One region of the Alteribacillus bidgolensis genome, then DNA from elsewhere that is predicted to be linked to it. Evidence: predicted binding sites of a transcription regulator. Region 1 holds the regulator's gene; each other region holds the start of a gene.

What was found. The regulator LexA, encoded in region 1, represses DNA repair genes until DNA is damaged. The targets are predictions, from matches to a motif close to CGAACATATGTTCG.
Region 2: a site for LexA is predicted at 1,910-1,923, ahead of CEF16_RS18565 (type IA DNA topoisomerase). Genes of this name have one in related genera too.
Region 3: a site for LexA is predicted at 1,807-1,820, ahead of uvrB (excinuclease ABC subunit UvrB). Genes of this name have one in related genera too.
Region 4: a site for LexA is predicted at 2,431-2,444, ahead of CEF16_RS23450 (YolD-like family protein). Genes of this name have one in related genera too.

What each region holds. Positions count from the first base shown of each region.
Region 1 covers NZ_KZ614149.1:1,010,829-1,014,773, forward strand. Annotated here, with positions in the region: gene tkt (transketolase) at 1-219, opposite strand, end outside; gene CEF16_RS05245 (DUF896 domain-containing protein) at 499-738, opposite strand; gene CEF16_RS05250 (YneB family resolvase-like protein) at 884-1,540, opposite strand; gene CEF16_RS05255 (hypothetical protein) at 1,584-1,769, opposite strand; gene lexA (transcriptional repressor LexA) at 1,931-2,554, shown strand; gene CEF16_RS05265 (YjcZ family sporulation protein) at 2,673-2,762, opposite strand; gene CEF16_RS05270 (histidine phosphatase family protein) at 3,032-3,787, opposite strand; gene glnA (type I glutamate--ammonia ligase) at 3,929-3,945, opposite strand, start outside.
Region 2 covers NZ_KZ614149.1:3,730,186-3,734,130, reverse strand. Annotated here, with positions in the region: gene CEF16_RS18565 (type IA DNA topoisomerase) at 1-1,872, opposite strand, end outside; gene CEF16_RS18560 (2OG-Fe dioxygenase family protein) at 2,014-2,820, shown strand; gene CEF16_RS18555 (DUF2584 family protein) at 2,913-3,155, opposite strand; gene CEF16_RS18550 (hypothetical protein) at 3,372-3,945, opposite strand, start outside.
Region 3 covers NZ_KZ614149.1:2,379,668-2,383,612, reverse strand. Annotated here, with positions in the region: gene CEF16_RS11925 (S41 family peptidase) at 1-175, shown strand, start outside; gene CEF16_RS11920 (PDZ domain-containing protein) at 290-1,483, shown strand; gene CEF16_RS11915 (hypothetical protein) at 1,540-1,764, shown strand; gene uvrB (excinuclease ABC subunit UvrB) at 1,915-3,891, shown strand; gene uvrA (excinuclease ABC subunit UvrA) at 3,897-3,945, shown strand, end outside.
Region 4 covers NZ_NJAU01000003.1:155,514-159,458, reverse strand. Annotated here, with positions in the region: gene CEF16_RS22100 (amidohydrolase) at 1-1,151, shown strand, start outside; gene CEF16_RS22095 (hypothetical protein) at 1,407-1,676, opposite strand; partial or broken gene CEF16_RS22090 (4-aminobutyrate--2-oxoglutarate transaminase) at 1,778-1,948, shown strand; gene CEF16_RS22085 (carbon-nitrogen hydrolase family protein) at 1,984-2,187, shown strand; gene CEF16_RS23450 (YolD-like family protein) at 2,236-2,412, opposite strand; gene CEF16_RS22080 (hypothetical protein) at 2,803-3,138, shown strand; gene CEF16_RS22075 (hypothetical protein) at 3,325-3,945, opposite strand, start outside.

The DNA.
Region 1 (3,945 bases):
AAGCATAGAACCATGCCCTGCTGATAATACAAATCGATCACGATCAAACCAGTCAGGATTGCCCGGATTATGTTTCATAAATTTACTCCACAATGTATAGGCCATAGGAGCAGCGCCCATCGGTAATCCCGGGTGACCGGAACTGGCCTTTTCAATACTGTCAATAGATAGTGTACGGATAGTGTTAATGGCTAATTCTTCCACACTCTTAGCTGCCATGTCATTCCCTTCCTTTCCCAAAATTCAATATGTATTATTACCTACGTATTTAATCATAAACGTTCTATCTTAATAGTACAAGGCTGATGTCAAGTATTATCGATAAACGACCTTCAAACAATTTGTTTTTTAAAATAAAGTACCTGAAAACGACTGCTGATAAATTTTAAGCATATTGCCATTTTAGATCATAATTAGAATTGTATCCGATTTTCACAGTAATATATAAAAAGCCTGATGGTGCGTTAACCATCAGGCACTTTTTATCTGTATATGAAACTACTGACGATAGTTCAAGTTATTTCTTTTCGTTTTAACTAATTGATCGGGAGTAACATCTTTACCATTCGGATCCACAACTTTTACGGATTGCAGCTGGCTTTTAAAGGAGGAACGGAATTTAGATAAATATTCTTGCCGCAGCATTTTCTGTTCTTTTTCTTCCTGCTCCGTTAAACCCGTAGTTTTAGAACGGTTAGCTAGTTCATTAATACGTGCAATCTTCTCTTGAGAAAGCATAAATGTATGAAAACCTCCCTAATGTTCCGCTTTTTTAACTTGTCTTTTAATGTAAATGATCTATTTATGATTTGCAACAGCTATTGTACTTGATGAGAGGCGCTCCATAACACTCAAATTCAAAATTTTCCAAGCAACAAAGGAATTACTCCGAATTATTAGCTATTTTCTCCATGTGTTCTTTGTACCTTCTGTGTACAGTAGCCTTTGAAACATCATAACCAAATCCACGCAATGTTGCTGCAATATCATAAAATGTCAGTTCTAATTTTCTAAGCCGAACAATTTCTTCAATTGGTGCATCTTTCTTTTTCCTTCCGCCCTGCCTGCGGTCAGATAAATTTTTTTCAGGCTTATATCCACTGGCTACTGCTTGTTTCATTCCTCTTTTAATCTTTAAATTATGTAATTTTCTTTGATGTTCTTCTACCATAGACAATATATCCATCAACATGTTATCAGTTTCAGACAACTGAAGTACTCCTTCGTCTTTCACCGTATATATAGGGATATTTAGTTTAAATAATTGATGAAGCATGGCCACTTTGGCATTTCCTCGTCCTAATCTAGTATCATCCTGTATACATAAAACATCAGCTTCTTTTGCAGATAAAAGATCCAGAACTTCAAGCAGGCCATCCCTTTCAATCGAATACCCGCTAGCTTCCTCTGCAATAATTTTTGAGAGGTAAAATCCCTTTTTTTCTGATAAATGAATGAGTTCTTCTTGTTGCCTTTTTAATGATGATTTCTGTGTTTCTTTATTTGTACTTACCCGGCAATATATTATGCAGCTTTTCAATAATTCCCTCACCTTTTCATTAGCTCATATTTATTTTCCTTTTTCACTCATCCACCCACGTATAGGTTAGCACATCTTCTTTCTCTTCATCCAGCGTATTTACATACACGTCTTTATCTTCTTCATACGAAGTTAATTGAACAGTTAATACGAGTGAAATGATAGAAATAATAAAAAGAATTAAAATGGCCCATTCCTGACTGCTTAACTGTTTCATTTTGGTATACATTACTTTCCCTCCGACTCATGAGAATGTATGTTCTTATTATGATTCAGTATAAAGGGAACCTTTGTTCCCGTCAAGTGATAATTAGAACGAATGTTTGCGTACATATGTTTTCCATGCTATACTTAACACATGAAAATATTAGAAATAGAGGTGCTGAACCGATGCCAAAATTATCGAAACGCCAGCAGCAAATTTTAGATTATATAAAAGATGAAGTCCGGCAAAAAGGTTATCCTCCTTCCGTACGTGAAATCGGTGAAGCTGTTGGCCTCGCATCCAGTTCAACGGTGCACGGTCATCTCTCCAGGCTTGAAAATAAAGGGTTGATTCGGCGTGACCCAACCAAGCCAAGAGCGATTGAAGTATTAGAACTAGAAGACGTGCAGCCGCACATTTCAGAAAGCAATGCTGTTTATGTTCCTGTATTAGGTAAAGTTACAGCGGGGGATCCAATTACTGCTGTAGAAAATATTGAAGAGTATATCCCCTTACCAGAGCGTATGGTCTCAGATGAAAAAGTATTCATCTTAACTATTCAAGGGGACAGTATGATCGAAGCTGGTATTTATGATGGCGATCTCGTCATTGTTAGACAACAGCAGACCGCAGATAATGGAGATATTATTGTAGCAATGACAGAAGAACTTGAAGCTACAGTAAAACGCTTTTACAAAGAAGAAAATTTTATTCGTCTGCAGCCAGAGAATGCTGCGTTGGAACCAATTATTTTAGACAATTGTACTATTCTGGGGAAAGTTACGGGTGTATTTCGAACGCTGCATTAATTGTCCATATTTTACATGAAACAACCCGGCCATCAATGTTATGAAACATTAGCCGGGTTATTTTTGGCCTCTCATTTTACTGCACTATTGACAAATCACCCCACGTTCGAAGCGGTGATTAGTATTTAACAAATGCAGTTCCTACGATGATTAGCAGTATAAATAATACTACAATCAACGCAAAACTGTCTTTATAACCGTATCCCATTAATATCCCTCCCCTGACGTGTCCTCTTTAATAATTTATGATCTCTCTTTAGATTTGTTTAGACAGTTGTATAACCTTTTCAGAAATAAATTATTAATAATTGGATGTTGGTCTAAGAGTAGAAAAACGCGGCTTGTCGCTATATAAAAGACCACTAATGAAAAAGGAAAAGAACTTCTGCTAAAAACGCACATGTCCTTTACCTTGAATCGTTTATCGCTGCATTTTTAAAATGAACCTTTTCGTTTCTATTCATTTCTCCTTCATATTTATTCCATCCAACTCATCCATTGTCCTAAAGTTAGATAACCTGCAATTTCATAGCCGTTTCCCTGTCCAAATGGTTTTACAACTACTGTTCCCATGTTAGGAATCTGACCTAACCCTACGCCTGGGGGAAAACTGTGAGCGACAACGACCTTATTTTTTCTCGGAGCAGGCGGTATTTCTAGAAATGAATGTAGGGAGTTTAAAATTCTTTCCTGTTTTATGGCACTCATATGACTTCCCAGTCTATAAATATTAATCCAAAAAGGGTCCTCTACGAGATTGCTTTTGCCAAAAGCCAATTCAGCAGTTTCTCTCGTTCGGCAAAAAGGAGCAGTTATAATTGGATACTCAATAGGAATACGTAACGTGCGAATTACTTCTCCGTATAAAACAGCTTGTCTTCTTCCTGCCTCAGAGAGATTTCTTTGAGTAAAACAATTTTCGAAAAGGAAATTCGGTTGATCTTCTCCTACGGTTGCTTCTCCGTGCCTCGTATAAAAAATATATCCCCCTTCTTGGAGCAAATCGAGCAGTGATCGGTTGATGAAAAGAGGTTCTGCTGTATATCCATCAGCAGCGTTATGTGGTGGCGCTGCCCCGTAACGATTTGGAAGTCCTTCATATACATATGATAGAACCGAGTTTAGGTGCTTTACATTCAAAATGTTTGCCGATGCTGTTTTAAAAAGCTTAAAACGTTCAGATTGGGCAAAATGGTACAGTGCGGGGTCTACAGAACGCAAACGTATATTCAATGTAATTACTCCTTCTTACAACGACTAGGCAATGGTTAATATATGTTATCCCCCATAAAGTGTGCAGACGTCTCCCTGTTGCCTATACCAAACGTGTAAAAACCCCTTGATGATACGTCATCAAGGGGTTAAAAATTAATTTTAGTATGTGGAGAGAA
Region 2 (3,945 bases), 2.7 Mb from region 1:
TCTTTTTTGCGCAGGCAAACCTTCTGCACTGACTTTTAAACTATCTACTTCTAATGGTGCGGAGTCGACAAGCTTTTTTGTAAAAGCAGCAGTATTACTAATAAATGTTTGTTTTTGGGCCTCCCCCTGTCCTATTTTTTTTAGAAACATTTCCCACTTTGCTGTCATTTCCGGTTTGGACAAAAGTGTACCTTCTACTGCCTTGCAAAGTATTTCTCCTTTTTTGGTCACAGAAACGATGTTCTTTTTCACCTCAATATACTCTTGGCGAATGAGTGTTTTAATAATTCCGCTTCGTGTCGCTTCTGTCCCGAGTCCTTCTGCTTCCTTTAAAACAGCTTTAGTTTCTTCATCATCTTCAATCACCTGTCCGCACGTTTTCATCATGTTTATAAGTTGTCCTTCTGTGTATGGTTTAGGTGGTTTTGTCATCTCTTTTTTTATATGGATAAAAGCGTCAGCCTGTAAGCCTTTGTGTACTGGCGGAAGTTCTGGAAGCTGCTGTTTTCCTTGTTTTTGTTTAGTAACTCCGCTGTCAAACAGCTCTTTCCAGCCTCTTGCTTTTTCAACTTTACCTTTACTATAAAAATTCAATCCTTTTACATCGGTTATCACATTTGTTTCTTCAAATTCATAATCGTAATGAAACATGGCCAATACGCTTTTTACGATTTCAAAATAAATATTTTTTTGATCTGTGCGCAACTTTTGAATAGCCGTTTCGGTTGGAACTTTTTTCGTTGGAATAATAGCATAGTGTTCTTTAACTTTGCTGTCGTCTACGTATCTTTTTTTGGGCTGAAGGGACGAAGGTTCAAACATATAACCGGTTAACTTTTGATAAGAGCAAAGATTTTTTTGAATATATGCGAATTCGTTTTTAGTAATATGCTGTGTGTCTGTCCTTGGATAAGTGACAAGTTTTAACGGCTGGTCATAAAGGGATTGCACTATCTCCAATGTTTTAGAAGGACTGTATTTATATTTCTTATTAGCCAAAGTCTGGAGTGTTGAAAGGGAATGAAGCTTGGGAGGTTTCACCCGTTTTTGTGAAACGTTTACTTCCTTCACTTCACCTCTGTCTTTGGAGGCAATTCCATGTTTGTCTAATACATTTTTGGCTTCCTCGTTTGTTTTGTAACGTTTTTTGGTTTTCCCTTCGTATGAGCCCTTATCTGTTTTAAATTGAGCTTTCACTTCAAAAAATGGCTCTGGTGTGAACTCTTCAATTTCTTTTTGACGTTCGTGAATAAGTTTCAAAGTGGGTGTCTGCACTCTCCCAACACTAAAAACTTGTTGTATTCCCTTTTTCTGCAAAAGCAATGTGTATAAACGGCTGGCATTCATACCAACTACCCAGTCTGAAATCTGCCTGGCTTGAGCTTCTTCATACAGGGTTACATATTGATCGGCCTGATGGAGCTGTTCAAATCCTTTTTTCACTTCATCTTTTTCCAAACTGTTAATCCAAAGGCGCCGGGTCGGTTTGTTCCCTGCCCCCGCATGATATATAATGCTCCTTGCAATATTTTCGCCTTCTCGGTCGCAATCAGTAGCAATGATAATTTCATTGGTTTCTTGGAGCAGCCTTCGAACGATCTGGAACTGTTTTCTCGTTTTATAGCTAGGCTTAAATTTGAAAGTGTTTGGTATCATAGGAAGCTGAGAAAGATTCCAGCGTTTCCAGGAAGATTCGTACTCTGCCGGAGACCTTAATTCCACTAAATGACCAACTCCCCATGTCAGCAGGGCGCCATTTGGAAAAACAGAACAAGCTGGAATGATTATAAATCCTTCTTTCTTACTTCCTTTTGGAAAAGCTTCTGCATAAGCTTTTGCCTGACTCGGTTTTTCGGCTAAAATAACAGGCATTTTCTTCGCTCCTTGATTCTTTATTCAGTTTACAATAAGAACGAATGTTCCTTCCATCATTATAGATCATTTTGCTATTCTAGGAAACGTGATAAACTTTTATAGTGTCAATGAGTTATATTTCAGTTGGAGGTAATACTTGTGAGCCAATTAAAGGAAACTGGCTTTGCCTATTATGACTTAATAAATATGATTAAATATGAAGGAATAGAAACAGATCTAGAAAAGTTAACAAGCGCTTTTGACAACCTGCCGCCTGATGAATATGCCCCTCATTTAAATCGTTACAGGCGTTATGCCAGGGCTGTAGTCATGCCTAAAACATATCAAATTCAATGGCTGCCTGAATCCGAAGTGGACGGAAAAGCCTATTACGAATATTTTCAAGGCAGCTTCAACCCTGAATATACCGGAGAATATCGGCGTTTTCCTTCACTGACAAAGGAGACAATGGCCAATCGACTGCTTGAAAAAATTATTCGTTTTGATTTTAAAGAAACGTTTTGGATGAGAGAAGATGCGTTAATGCCCGTCCATGCGGGAGTCCACTTTGTGAAACTGCAAGTAGAAAAAGAGGGAGATGTGGCAATATCATCACCAAACAACCTTCATCAAGACGGCGAACCCTTTACTTTTGCTCACTTAATCAGAAGACGAAATATCTTGGGCGGGATGAATGCTATTTCTAATCCTTCTCAGCGCGGCAAAATGCCGGAGGGCTTGGATGAAAAAGATATAACGACTTCTTTTTATTTAGAAAACCCTTTAGAATCTTACGGTGTGTATGATCCCTTAGTTACACATTATGTCGGTGAGGTTGAAAAAGGAGATGCAGACGGTCCAGGAGAACGATCGGCTATACTTATTGATTTTCAGCCGACAGTCATTGCTAATCCTGATGAAGTTCGAAGCATGCGTGGAGAAACAAAGGAAATGGTGTTTGTTTAGAATTGTTTCTAGAGAAAGAGCTATCCCAAAAGAAGTATACTTATGAGGGCAGCTCTTTCGATTTTTCAACCACTTGTGAGAGCATACTGCCATTAATTAACAGAGCTCAACGAAACAAGCTCATAGTGGAGAGTCGTACAACCTGTCCCCCACTCCATCTTTGTAATAATCGCTTTCCCAAAAGGGGCTTTTTCTTCGGTCGTTTGAATTGGTAATTTAGTGTCGAGCGGAAACATGTGATACCCTTCTTTTATTAAACGAAAAGAGCGTTCCCCTAAGCGTTCTGCTTTTTTTTGAGTAATAATTTCCCAGTTCATTTCCATAGAGAAACCCATTTTATTACCCTTCTTTCTTTATACTTTAAATTTTTTATTTTCCTTAAAGGAATAAAAGAAAAAACTAAGGCTTCCGCCATTTGGACTTGGCGGCCAGCCAAGTTTTTAATACCTTTAGAAAGTTTAAGTTTATTGAAGGATCAAAGTATACGTAAAACGATGTCTTCCGCTTATAATTTATATTCCACACTCAAACCCTAAATACCTTCACATCATTTATAACAGGAGATAAGCAATTACTACTCCTGTGCCCCCAAATATTAAAGCAAACGGCAAATTCCAAAGTGTAAGCTGGTAAGGTTGTCGTTTCATATACTGGCTCATCATAGTAATCGGTACGTTAAATGTTCCTGCTGCATCATTTGCAAGCGTAGCAGTAATCATCACAATAGCTATGCTAAGCGGGTTTATCTCTTGTAAAAATGGTTCTACAAACAGTCCCTGCATACTAATTGTAACAAGCGGATGTACTCCCGTACACGCTAACCCAAGAGCACTAAGCTGTAATAATAAAAATAACAAAATAGGAGTTCCTCCTATCCCCGCCATAGACTCGCGAACAGCTGCAAAAAAATTCGTTTGTTCTACAATTGCATTAAAAAGCCCTAAAGTTAAAAAAAGCAGCATAAAATTTTGCATGGTATTAATCTGCCTGGGCCATGTAAGAATGTTATAGCGTCTAAAAGTTATCATTCGTTTAATAGCTGCAGCCCATATAAAAGTGTAAGGTAAGATAACAATAATAATAGCTTCGAAAAAATCAATACCTATAAGCAAATGCACCATAGAT
Region 3 (3,945 bases), 1.4 Mb from region 1:
AGCAGAAGCCGCTGCATCCTTTCAGGCAGCGCAAGAAGACATCGAGGAAACAGGTGTGATTGATGAAGAAACCGTCAGCCGTTTAAATCAGAAACTTCTTGAACTGATTCGTGATCCCGAGAATGATAAACAGTTAGAAAAAGCACTGGAATTAGTGAGTGACCAAAGCTCTTAAATTTAAGGAGTAATCAGTGCGCTTTTGCCCCATTGGAATAACATTTTTCATGGGGCAGATTTCTCTGTTAGATTGTAAAAAAATGAACCGTCTATTAAAAAGGAGATGCCGCCAATGGAATTTTTTGGCTTGGAATTAATAAAAGGACTGGGACGTTTTTTTGCTCATCCGCTTACATATATTATTCCATTTGCGATGTTTATGATCGGCTATTTCCGCGTGAAAAGAGAGCGGGCTACGTTTCATACACGAGTGTACAGCGCCTTGTTCGATGTGACAGCTCCACTTTTGCCCGGTTTGCTGACTGGATTTCTCTTATCTGTTCTCGTTTTTGCAACAGGTTTAACGATACCTTTTGCTTTTTTAATGCTTGTCGGTATGATTATGTTTCTGTTTATCCTGCTAGGAAGAATACGCTGGCTCTCTCCTTCCTATACAATAGGGTTGGCTATTGTTTTAGCGCTCTTCTTACCTGGCTTGGAAAGCGGCTATGGCTGGGTAGACAGTTTTTTCATGGAACTAGGACAAGGGGACTACCGTCCGGCGCTCGTTCTCCTAACTGTACTTATGATCGCAGAAGGGCTTCTCATATGGAGAAATGGCAAGCACCATACCTCTCCTATTGTGGTAAAAAGTTCACGCGGTAAATGGATTGGAGCTCACCGGCTTCAGCGTATTTGGTTGATACCAGCTTTTATATTTGTACCAGGCGGAGCAGTAGAAGCTTTCCAATGGTGGCCTGTTTTATCGATAGGAGAAAGCGGGCTGGCACTTTTTCTTATACCGTTTGCGATAGGGGCCAAATACACTATATATCACACGCTGCCGTCAAACGCAGTTAAACAGACTGGACTTATTGTAGTTATATTAGCATTGTTAATTGGAGCAGGGGCTGTTTCTGCTTTTTATTATCCTGGTTTTATTATGTATACGGCTGTCGCTGCTGTTGCAGCCCGAGAGGTGATCACCTTTTGGATAAAACGAAAAGAACGGGCAAAAACACCTTTGTTCAAACTGCGGCAGCGAGGCATTAGAATACTTGGGGTGCTCCCTGAATCTCCAGCAGAAAAAATGGGACTGAAACCCGGTGAAGTGATAATGAAAGTAAACGGACAGGCTGTAAACAATGAAAGTGAGTTTTATAACGCTCTGCAAAAAAATTCAGCTTACTGCAAAGTAGAAGTATGTGATTACCAAGGCGAGATTAGACATGCTCAGTCCACTGTTTATGATAATGAGCATCATGAACTTGGGGTGCTGCTTGTAAAAGAACGGGATTTACAAGAAGTAATAACAAAAGAAGCGTAACAGAGGAAAAACTGCATAACCAAATGCCTCTGTTTCAGAAAAAAGGACTGATATTTGTGGTGACAGTAGTCGGAGCCGTAATACTCCCGTTTTTTCTTACGCTGGCAGGAGTACGTCTTACCCATAGTTTTATTGGCGGTGTCTTGGTTGCTCTTATGATTACAGTAGCTTTTCAGCCGTGGGAAATGGGGCTGGGAATAATGCTGATAGCAGCTGCTTCTCTTGCTGCAGCCATTCCTGTTGGGTGGCGAATAGAGAAACATCAGAAAACGGGACCTTAAAACGACGGAAATAGCACCGTCGTTTTTTAAAAAAAATAAATACGAACATATATTCGAATAAACCGTTTGAATTGACGTGTTATGTGGTATAATGTATAAGCGGTATTGAAAAGATGTGAGTAGTGATTTAAATGAAGCGAGGGATCGGGCATGAATGAAACCTTTGATTTAGTCTCCAAATATGATCCAGAAGGGGATCAGCCTGAGGCCATTAAAGCATTAACGCAAGGAATAAAGGAAGGGAAGAAACACCAGACCTTGCTTGGTGCCACAGGAACAGGTAAAACATTTACAGTGTCCAACGTTATAAAAGAAGTTAATAAGCCAACCCTTGTCATCGCACATAATAAAACATTGGCAGGACAGCTTTACAGCGAATTTAAAGAGCTGTTTCCTAATAATGCGGTTGAATATTTTGTCAGTTATTATGACTATTATCAGCCGGAAGCATATATCCCGCAGACAGATATGTATATAGAAAAAGATGCAAGTATAAATGATGAAATTGATAAATTGCGCCACTCTGCGACGAGTTCCTTATTTGAACGTAACGATGTTATTATCGTTGCCAGTGTTTCCTGTATTTATGGTTTAGGTTCGCCAGAAGAGTACCGCGATCTTGTTCTTTCTCTTCGGTCAGGCATGGAAATGGAAAGAGACGATGTTTTGCGTGAGCTCGTCGATATCCAATATGAACGCAATGATATTAATTTTGTGCGTGGAACGTTCCGCGTACGAGGGGATGTCGTAGAAATATTTCCGGCTTCTCGAGATGAACACTGCATTCGAGTGGAGTTTTTCGGTGATGAGATAGACCGTATAACGGAAGTGGATGCTCTCACTGGTGAAATTCTCGGCGAACGCAATCACGTAGCTATTTTCCCTGCTTCTCACTTTGTCACCAGAGAAGAAAAGATGACCCGGGCGATTAAAAATATTGAAAAAGAATTAGAAGAACAGCTTGCTCATTTTCGGGAAAAAGGGAGAGAACTTGAAGCCCAGCGTCTCGAACAGCGTACCAATTATGACATTGAAATGATGAAAGAAATGGGTTTTTGTTCGGGTATTGAAAACTATTCCCGGCATCTGACGTTTCGAAAACCAGGGGAATCTCCTTATACATTGCTTGATTTCTTTCCGGAAGATTTCTTGATTGTTGTCGATGAATCTCATGTGACACTGCCGCAAGTGCGGGGCATGTACAACGGGGACCGGGCTCGAAAAGGGGTGCTTGTAGATCATGGTTTCCGCCTGCCATCAGCCATGGACAACAGGCCTTTGCAATTTGAAGAGTTTGAAAAGCACGTCCGTCAAGCCGTGTATGTATCAGCAACCCCTGGTCCATACGAGCTCGAGCATTCACCTGAAATGGTTGAACAAATCATCCGGCCGACGGGGCTCCTTGATCCAACGATTGATGTTCGGCCGATTGAAGGTCAGATTGATGATTTAATCGGAGAAATAAATGAAAGAAAAGAAAACAAAGAGCGGATACTTATCACCACATTAACGAAAAAGATGGCAGAGGATTTAACAGATTATTTAAAAGAAGTGGGGATTCGTGTAAAATATTTACACTCTGATATAAAAACATTAGAGCGGATTGATATTGTACGCCAGCTTCGACTCGGTGAATTTGACGTACTCGTAGGAATCAACCTGCTCCGGGAAGGGCTGGATATCCCGGAAGTTTCGCTCGTTGCTATTCTCGATGCTGATAAAGAAGGTTTTCTCCGTGCCGAACGCTCCCTCATTCAGACGATGGGACGCGCGGCAAGAAATGCCAACGGGCACGTCATTATGTATGCTGATAAATTAACAGATTCCATGAATGTCGCCATCAGTGAAACCAACCGCCGCCGCGAAATTCAGAAAGCTTATAATGAGAAACACGGTATTACTCCAAAAACGATCCAAAAAGACATTCCTGACTTAATTCAGGCGACGATTGCTTCAGAGGAACAGGAGGACTTCGACAAGCCTGCGCTTGAGAAAATGAGTAAGAAAGAACGTCAAAAAGTAATCGACGAATTAGAAGCAGAAATGAAACAAGCAGCCAGAGATCTTCAATTTGAACGGGCTGCAGAGCTTCGTGACATGGTACTTGAATTAAAAGCGGAAGGATGACCTCTATGGCTCTTGAAAACTTACAAATAAAAGGTGCTCGTTCCCACAATTTAA
Region 4 (3,945 bases), on a different contig from region 1:
AAGCATTTGAAGCTCTGGACAATGCAGGTAAATTGACCGTAAGATACGATTTAGGGTTATGGGCTGATGAAAACAAAGGGACGGAGCAGATCAAGAAATTTATAGAAGTACGTGACAAGTATCAAGGAAAGCTCTACAAGGTAGATACAGTTAAAATATTTGCTGATGGTGTCGGTGCAAATAAACTGGTTTGGGATCAAGATGTTTTGGAGAAGACCGTGGCTGCTTTAGATAAAGAAGGTTTCCGCGTCTATATCCATGCGATTGGCAATCCGGAATTTTTCCCATCTAGTAATGCTTTAGATGCTTTTGAATATGCGGCTGAAATAAATGGTAAAAGAGATTCCCGGCATGTGATTACCCATATAGACTGCATCAAGGAAGAAGATGTTGCCCGGTTTAAGGACTTGGGAGTAATACCTACTCCTCAGCCTGCATGGTTTGGTAAAGACTGGTATAGTGATGTGAGTGGCCAGCAGTTGAAGAATCTTAATCGATTGAATAGCTATTTTGAGACCGGAATACCCGTTGCTTCATCAAGTGATTTTCCTTCAACAGATACTTTTAAAAGAGACATGTATCCGCTAACGGGAATAGAAGTAGGAATAACAAGATTGGATCCGGATACAACCACTGAAACCGATTTAAATAAAGTAGCATGGCCTAAAGAAAAAGCTACTCTCGAGGAGATGATTTCCAGCTATACAATCAACGGAGCTAATTTGATTTTCGCAGAAGATGAAAGAGGCTCTATAGAGGTAGGTAAAAAAGCCGACTTGGTCGTTTTGGACAAAAATCTCTTCGAGATTCCAGTAACAACAATTGGTGAAGCGAAGGTCTTGATGACTTTGTTCGAAGGGAAGGAAGTATTCCGTCATCCAACGTTTATTAATGCTTCCTATATAAAGACACTTGTTGAGCAATTCGAAGAAGATGGGGAATTTGCCAATCATGGTGCTGCCCGTTCCTTACAGGCCCAGTTGGATACAGTGGTCCATTTTGAAAAACGGGAAGCAGCCGAAAGGGGTGTCAAGCACATGCAAAGGTTTAACCAGTTGCTTGACAATCATAAAAAAGATGGGTTGATATCCGAGGATACGTATAACACCCTCAAAACTCATACTGATTCTTTGATTAAGAAGTGGCAGTAAGATTGCAAGAAAGACTAGGGTTACCAAGTTGATGTCGAATAATGTAGTTAGAGGGATCCTGTTTGATTCGGGGTCTCTTTTCTTATACTCGTAGATATACGCTTTTATTTAAAATAAATAAAGATACATCATTTACTGGAAAGTGCTTAGTGAAATCGCTTGAGTCCAGAACATCGACTTTTCTACTTAGTAAGTACAGAGACTTCTCGGCATCCTTTAAAATATTAGTAGTATCGAAAAGGACAATTATTTTTCCTACCAATCCTCTTTAAGGCTATGTATTACCATTCTTTCGACTACATCACTAATAGATTCGTTTCCCTGTTTTTCTTTATGCAGAGCATCTAATATAGATTTCTTGAAATAAGCGGTAATCGGTATATTATCACTTTGGATGGTAATGTAGTTCCCTTTCCGACCAATATGTCTTTCAATCAGATTATTCTTTAATAATTGGTATTGCTGCTCCGTTCCAGGAAAAGAGCCAATCTGTGGTCCTATTGATTTGAAAAACAAGCACGACACTCACCCTTTCTGGTTCCATAAAAAATTCGAATTTGGTTCTTTTTATTATATCAAAAAAAGTCATAATGGAAGTAACAAAACGTAAAAAGGAGTGTATGTTCATGAGCAAGACAACACGCACTACAGCAGAGTGGCAAGAAGCAAGAGACCATTATATCCCGAGAGGCGTAGGAAATGGAAACCGGAATATCGCGAAAAGCGGGAAAGGTGCAGAAATCACTGACATCGACGGCAATCGTTATATCGACTTCGCCGGTGCCATTGGTTCTTTAATGTTGCTAGAGCATTAGAAAATCAGTGTTATCTTATTTCCTGTAACTGTGTAGGTAACACACAAGGTGTAAAATTGGGTGGCCATAGTCAAGTTGTAGATCCGGTAGTTCAGGAAAGAGCCGATGATAATGAAACCACTCTAAGGGTAGAAATTGATTTGTCCCAGATAGAGAAAATAAGAGAGACATTTCCACAGTTGAAACACAGAGTGATGCAGAGGGGAGAGATTGCCAAATGAAGTTTCAGGTTAGAAAGGAAGAAATAGAATAGGAACCTAAAAGGCTGCTTATTGCCGGATATACTTCAAAAGATCAAGAAAAACTCCAGTGACTTCGTCTAAAGTAGGCTTCCTTATCCTTTTTGCTTTTTCTTGACGGTTTAACCACATTTCTCGATGTTCCGGTAGGACCCAACGTGTACTCTCCCACCGTAAGTTTGATTCTGGAGTTAGTTTATTTGCCATTGATAACCCCCCTAATAAGGAACGTACGTTCCCGTTATAACCGATGTTTGTGTTTTTGTAACTGGAAAAAAAGACCTTGCCTTTTTGAAAAAAGGCAACCTCAAAAACTTTTATTTATCGCTGCCGCTAAGGCAGAAGGCAAAGGAAAAAAATACATTTCCTTGCCTTCTTTGACAACAGCGTTTTGGTTTTGTGCAACGTGTCAACTCCTTATGCTCTCTTCGGTCCGCTACCGTTGACACGTCCGCTTATCCCTGCCCCTTATTTATGAAAATAATATATGAATTTGAGTTTTGCTGACGATACCTCTAAGAGGGAAAACAACCACAGACTATTTTTAGATGACATATTAAAATATAAATAGAAGAATATCTTAAAGGGAGGAGAACTATGATAAGTGAAACCGATGTAATTTTATTTTTTTATAGTTTATTCATACTAATGGGTTTACCAGTTGGTTATAAATATGCTTCTAATATGATTAAAAAAACTGGATTAGTTCTTGCACACTGCGTTATAGCAATATTCATCAATATAGTAATGGGGTTAATAGGAACTATTTTTTGGCTTTTCTATTCTTGGGGAGTAAATGAATTTTTATTTATTGGTGGAATGCTTTTGGGTATGGGAATCTCATTAGTAAATATTATTATTTTACTTCTTTTATTATATTTTAGGAGAAAGAAGTTCCAGCATAAATCTCCCTCTGATGTATCGAATACTTAAAAATGCCTTACCAAATGCCAGCAAGATTCATATTTCGCTATTCTAATTAAGTAAATGCTATATCTGATTTAGACTTTCTACAGGATTTATTTGAGGAAAAGATCGACACTAAGTCAAACTTTTCCTCGTTACCTACACTTCCGGAGATTTTGGCAGTCAAACATTGTTATCATTTTTAACCAATTATTATAAAACCTCAAAAGAGCTTGGTGAAATCCTATCCAATTCAGGTAATTCATAAGTTTTTATAGCATCACCAGTAGTTATATTAAATGAAATAATATTACCAATTGCCTTTTTTTGTTCACCTAAAGTTTTATCAAAAACAGTTAGTAAATGGACCTTATTTTCTTTTACTTGGATATCTATGAAAATTTGATCATTTAAATAATTTTCTTCTAAGTTAATTTTTTCAACTACTTTATCCTCTTCAATTTTTAAGATTAAACCATTATAAAAACTTACATATACATGTTTGTCATCCTTTAATAATTTAAATACCTCACCGTAATCACCAATCTCTTTTGTAGTTAGTTGTTCATCCTTAATTGTTGATAATTTACCAGTGTCTGACATTATATATATAGTGTCTCCTAGTGATATAAGACTTTTATGTCCATGTTCAGGCTTTTCATTGGCTAAAGGAAATTGTTTTAGAATCTTTCCTTGTTTATCTATTTTTAAAAGGATTTCTTGTTCTATAGACGGATCAAATGTTAAAACATAAAAAGAATTGTTTAGACTAACAGCTGAAGTAAAGAATCCCTTGTCGAAATTAATTTCTGAATATGTACCATTTTCTTGAAA